One region of the Synechococcus sp. PCC 7335 genome, then DNA from elsewhere that is predicted to be linked to it. Evidence: predicted binding sites of a transcription regulator. Region 1 holds the regulator's gene; the other holds the start of a gene.

Region 1 (3,151 bases):
TGGCTTGAACTAGGGCAGCTTCTACTGCCCGCTGAGCGGCTTCTTCAGAATCAGAACGCGCTAGCGTAACCGCTAAGGTCTCATTTCGGCGAATCGCCACATTGCCTAAGCGTAAAACCTGAAATTCATCGTCTAGGCGGGCAATTTCTTCGGTGAGCAGCGTTTGCTGAGCTTGGAGATCGTTGAGGCGGCGGGCACGTTCCTCAATCTCTTGATCGCGCTGGGCGATCTGTTGGTCACGTGATTGTAGTTCTTGATCACGTGAGCGCAGGGCCTGGTCACGCTGCTCAATTTGGGAGCGCACGGCTGCTCGTTCTTCGATTAGCTGCTGCCGCTCGGACCGCAGTCCGCCAATTTCATCGCGCAGACTTCCGATTTGGGCCGAGACGCTCTCCAGCTGGTCTTGTGTCTCAATTAGGCTGCTAAGGGTTTCTTCTTCTCTGGCGATCGCCGTCCGTAAAGATCGATTTGTTTGCCTAAGTCTGTCTTGCGCCTCTGACTGTAGCTGCCTCGATTCTTCTAGTGTCCCTTCTACGCTCTCTCGCTCATTGACCGCCGATTCTAAATCTCTTTGAGCTTGGGACAGTTCTTGCTGAATGTCATCGAGCTGGAACAATCCTTTTCGCAGTTGGCCATCTAGTGCAATCAGCAGCATTAGCGTGGAAAAAGAGGCCACCATTCCAGTGACCACGCTGACTAGCGTCGCCGTCTGACGCGGACGCAGGTTGAACAAACTCAGGCGAGATTTGCCCACCTTCATGCCGATGCGATCGCCCACCGTAGCAATCACACCGCCCAAACAAGCCACTGCAAAAAGTAATATAAATCCAGTCATTCATCCCTGTGTGGCCGCAAGAAAATCGCATCACTCGCATCAAGATAGTAACTGATTGTCTTGAGAAGCGAAGACACTCGTCTCTATGCGCTTGCCACTAGGTGAACTGCTGAGACAGCGTTACCGGGTCATGAACTGTAATTTTTTTCTTGTGGATAGAGATCATTCCCTGCTCGCGCAGATCGCCTAGTAGACGAGTCACCGTTACCCGTGTAGAACCGATTGCCTCGGCGATCGCCTGGTGAGACAGCTTTAGATCAACCGTGATCCCTTCATTCCCAGGTACTCCAAAATCACGACATAGAATGAGCAAGAAGCTTACTAGGCGCGACCCCATATCTCGATGGGCCAGAGTTTCAATCATCATTTCAGTTTGTAAGATTCGCGATGACAGACCCCGCAGCATCATCGCCGAAAGCTCAGGATGCTCTTTCAGTGCCACGCTCATCTGATCGGCCTGCAAAGACATAAGCTCAACCGGCGTAAAGGCCACTGCGTGATAAAACCGGTCCGAGCGATCGCCTGTAATTAGAGAAAGTACGCCAAACACGCTGTTCTCACGCAGTAGAGCGACCGTTATTTCTTCACCTGCCTCGTATACCCGAGAAAGCTTCACCGCCCCTTTTGTTAAAAAATACACTCGCTCAGCCGGATCCCCAGGGAAGAAAATCGTCTTATTGCGCTCATACGATTCAACGACCGGCGGCAAAGTTCCTCCCGCAAACGAGCGAAACATATCAGAAATTGGCGAACTGGGAACTGCAACCATGATGACAAGAATTAAGAGGGATTTCGGGGCTAAGCTGGCCTATGCATGTTGAAAAGTCAAGGCTTTTACGAGAGCAAAACTCAAATGTTACGAGAAGCTCACTATGCTACATAACACTAAAGCCCATGCCATCAGTAACAGTTTGTATCGAAAAGCACAAGATACATTCACGATTCGTGTGCAGCTCATCAGCGTAAGATGCCCTAGCGCAGCTGAAAGGTCTATCTGATGATGTTCTGGTGGTAGCTCAAAGAGAACCGCTGTCTTTATCGTGTGAGATTGTGTGAGTCGGGAAAAGAGATATCCTCTAAAGCTTCAAGTGACAATAACAGCAACAACAGCTAACCTGACAGGCAAAGCGCCGTGCATGAAGCAAAGCCAAAGTATAAGGTCAGACTATTCGTCGCACTATTCATCGCCTTGTTTTAATTCTATTGAATCCTAATCATATGAACGCCTACTCCTGTTTAAATGAGGCCGAATTTCAACGGGTCAGTGATGGAAAACTAGGGTCGCTGTTACAATCGTGCCACTCTTCCCGGTGGACGCTAGCGCTAGTATGGCCAGTTCTGGGAGATTTCGATACGTTGGAGTACGCTTGGTGGTTGCAGCGTGAGCGCCCGTACATAGAAGCTGCGAATATCCAAGTAAGAGCGGTTGCCATTGGCGATCGCACCGCTGGACAAAAATTCTGCGACTATACAGGGTTTCCTCCAGAGCATCTATATATAGACCCGACTGCTGCAATCCATCGCCAACTGAGCTTGTACAAGGGACTATCTGTCTCGTTTCCAGGGCTGAGCACTAGGCAAAGTGGCTATCTCAACCTGCTACTGATGTGCGCTGGCATCGGCAGCCCTGGCACACTCAAAGAAGTCTTTCGTGGCTATATTGGCGATAGATCTGCCCCGCAGCTAATCTCTGATGATGAAGTAATCAAAGCGAAGCCACTCCCCGCACTCAGCGGCGACGCCTTTAAATTAGCAGGCGGCAAAGGTTTTCAACGGCCTTTTGAGCTAGCGACCTTGCGGCTGCGGAATATGAGCGAAGTCTTGAGTAATTGGCAAACGTATATGCCGGATGCGATGTATCTCACGCAGCGCGGAGCGACGTTCTTGATTGGCGCTAGTAGTGGGAGCGCTCCAGAGATAGTCTATGAGTGGCGCGATCACAATATTCTTGGATTCGCAGAAAACATGAGCGATCCACTATCATTCTTAGAGAATTACGTTGCTGACTACCGGCAAGCAGCAGACGGGAAACCGATCGCTACGAGTAGGGCAATATAATTTACAATGTTTAACAGTTGGTACCACTACCACATCCATTAGCAGCACTATTGAGCTATCCGACACACTTTTGCAGACCCCTTACATGAAGGCGTCTCGTTGAAGGTTAGTTACGCCGCTAACGAGACGCCTTTAACGCTCAATAAAAGGGTGTGAGGCTTGTTCACCGCACTTGTAAGCACCACCTCCTTAATCTAAGGTGTGGTGTGCTTTCAGTTTTTATCACTCAACTAACCAAAATCACCATGAAAGACCTGA
Region 2 (3,151 bases), 1.2 Mb from region 1:
GTATTTGCTTAAAGACACCCCTTCTGAAGAGCTAGCGGCAGCTATTCGCTCAGTCGCTAAGGGCTATAGTCAATTTGGTCCTGGCATCGTCCAAAAGATGATCGGCGCGTTGCCAAACATAGCAGCGCCACCGGTATCGCGATCTACACGAGCTAGTAGTGCGCTCGATACATCTCTTGAAGCGAATAAAGTAGATCTACCACCCGAAGTCGCTGCGCTAACGCCTAGAGAAACCGAGGTATTAGTCTGCATTGGCAACGGAGCAAGCAATAAAGAAATTGCACAGCAGCTGTTCTTGTCTGAAGGAACCGTGAAAAACCATGTGACGAGTGTGCTGAGTCGATTAGGATTGCGCGATCGCACCCAAGCTGCTCTACTAGCTCAATCGATTCATCTCCAATCCACTCAGCAGAGTTAAGTACCCTTCTTGGGAAAAAGTACGGCCTAGAAAGAAAGGCAACCAAGAGAACGAGAGAACAGGGACAAAATAGGGTACAAATAGGCAGTCAATCGCGTTAATCGAACTTGATATGTTCGTATTCGTTACCTTGCCTGGGCGTCAGCCGCTTTTTGGATATTTCATTGGGTTTGCAGTTGACGAATGTTACCAACGTTGCTCTAATTTGACTACTTAACCCTGCCTCTTTTGCCAAGTCCTGAAACAAGGTTGAATATCGGCCTATTTTCGTTCTTGTAATCAGCTTTGAAACCCACGCAAAAGCACATAAGCGACTCCTATTTCTTCCTATGAAGTCTTCCTCCTACACTGAGTCTACTCGGTCCGCTTCGACTAATTATGCGCCTTCTGTACCTATGTCAGTACATCGAGAGCTAGCCGCCGAGCTGCGGGCGAATAAAGCCGTCATTGATTCGCTCAACAACCGCAACGAGCAGCTGCTAAGACAAAATCAGAGACTAAAGCAAGAAATTCATCATGTTGTCCAAGCAGCAGTCAGCCTAGGCCACACTGCTGGTGTCACTAGGGGAGCTAAAAATAGCGTTTACAACAGCTCGCGTAGTGGCCTACGGAGCGATAAGAAAGAACCTCTCACTAAGAACACTGGCGCCAAACACACTGGCACCCAACGCAGTAGGCTCGATGCTGCCTCAGCTAGCTCAAATCGAACACAGAGCGAAAAGCAAAGAAGTGAAAAGAAAACTGGAAAGCAAACCGGCGAAAGACCAAACACTCAACGCTCTCATCTACTCGAACTCATTGACCCTAATCTCATTGATCAGGCCGCAATGCCATACGAGCCTTCAGCTGCCTCAGCTCAGATTACTTCGCCATCAACCCATACGCTTGTGCATCAGCCGATTAGCGAAGGCCACCCCACGGGGCGTTCTGGCAAGAAACAAATCTCTAAGCTATCTGAAAATACTAGCCAACAGCCTCAGAAAGACTCTAAGCTAAGCTTTCAGTTTTCTGCCATGATGCCTAAGCTCTTCACAGAAGAATCTGGCAGCCATCATAGCTCTCTCTTAGAAAAGAGCGCTCAGCAAGAGATTAGCGGCATTTGGCTAGCGCTTTCTATTTTGTTGATTGTTGTGACGGCTTTTGGCGCTGGGTTCCTAATTATGAAGCCATTGCTAGGCAGACGTTAGATTCTTCTATGATTGAGCTGATACTGTATTCATTGTTACGGTGATAGGGTGACCCTGCTCTGCTATAGATTCTGTTAGGTTGCTAAGGTCAATCATATCCGCCGCAAGTGCTAGAAAAGCAGTAGGCAACCTGTGTAGCAAAGTTGCGATGCATTCGTACTTTGCTACATATACACATCAGAATCGGCTGAATCCTTGGGAGAAAAGTACGTAAGTCATGAAAAGAATTGAAGCAATTATCCGTCCTTTCAAGCTAGATGAGGTAAAAATTGCCTTAGTCAATGCTGGTATCGTTGGTATGACCGTCTCCGAAGTGCGAGGATTTGGTCGTCAGAAGGGGCAAACAGAGCGATACCGGGGCTCGGAATATACCGTTGAGTTTTTACAAAAGCTGAAGCTAGAGATTGTGGTAGAAGATGCTCAGGCCGATATGGTCATTAGCAAAATTATTGAATCTGCTCGAACCGGCGAAATTGGTGATGGCAAGATCTTTATTAGTCCAGTTGATGAGATTGTACGGATTCGTACGGGTGAGAAAAACTTAGAGGCTGTTTAGTTTGCGGCCGTTTAGTTTATAGTCAGTTAGTCTGTGGTATATAGGTTCTAAACTTGAGCAACCGCTAGAGTTAGATAGTACCTGTATCTTGCCGCCAACTGTTTTAGAAGGGAGATAGAAACCTATCTCCCTTTCGTTTTTTTGCCTTTTTGCGCTACGTCTCTTTACTTATGAGTCTGCCTAGTTCCTCAAGTTCGCTTCAGCAAACGGTCGAAAGTCGTCTGCAAGCATACGCACGCTTCGGTGTGGAGCTAGGTCTTGATCGGATTAAATCCGTCCTATTCGCCTTAGGTGAGCCGCATCGTAGGGTACCGATAGTTCACGTTGCTGGTACGAATGGCAAAGGATCAGTCTGTGCCTATCTATCTTCTGTTCTAACAGCAGCGGGCTATAAGACGGGGTGCTATACGTCGCCTCATTTAGTAGATTGGCGAGAGCGCATCCGGGTAGATGGTACGCCAATTAGCTGGACAGCTTTGCAGACGACGCTAGATTCTGTGGAAGAAGCGATCGCTCAGAGAAAAGATAATGCTAATTCGCTAGATGATTCTATTCCTACCCAGTTTGAAGTGTTTACTGCGATGGCTTGGCAGTACTTCGCTCAGCAGCAGGTTGATGTGGCAGTCGTTGAAGTCGGGCTAGGAGGCCGACTAGATGCGACTAATGTATGCGATCAGCCATTAGCTACGGTGATTGTCTCGATTGGCCGCGATCACTGGCAAAGGCTAGGCGATACGATAGCAGAGATTGCGGGAGAGAAAGCTGGCATTTTTAAACCTGGCGTTCCGGCGATTGTTGGACCTTTGCCGCCGGAGGCAGTCGCTATCGTAGAGTCTAAAGCCAAAGAAGTAGGCGCGCCGTTGATATGGGTTCAGCCTGCTGTGAAGCAGGCAGAGGCTAGCGATAGTAAAAGTACAGATAGCGACGGACTGCTTAGCTACGGTGGGATCGACTATCAGCAAACCTTGCTAGGAGAGCATCAGCATGTAA

What was found. Region 1 encodes NtcA, which controls nitrogen genes in cyanobacteria. Its sites were predicted from a motif close to GTANCNNNNGNTAC; they were not measured.
Region 2: a site for NtcA is predicted at 1,631-1,644, ahead of S7335_RS11540 (P-II family nitrogen regulator). Genes of this name have one in related genera too.

The regions. Positions count from the first base shown of each region.
Region 1 is NZ_DS989904.1:1,443,659-1,446,809, forward strand. It holds gene S7335_RS06415 (DUF3084 domain-containing protein) at 1-835, opposite strand, end outside; gene ntcA (global nitrogen regulator NtcA) at 933-1,604, opposite strand; gene S7335_RS06425 (peroxiredoxin-like family protein) at 2,054-2,893, shown strand; gene fusA (elongation factor G) at 3,139-3,151, shown strand, end outside.
Region 2 is NZ_DS989904.1:2,650,065-2,653,215, reverse strand. It holds gene S7335_RS11550 (response regulator transcription factor) at 1-418, shown strand, start outside; gene S7335_RS25925 (hypothetical protein) at 748-1,605, shown strand; gene S7335_RS11540 (P-II family nitrogen regulator) at 1,823-2,161, shown strand; gene S7335_RS11535 (folylpolyglutamate synthase/dihydrofolate synthase family protein) at 2,332-3,151, shown strand, end outside.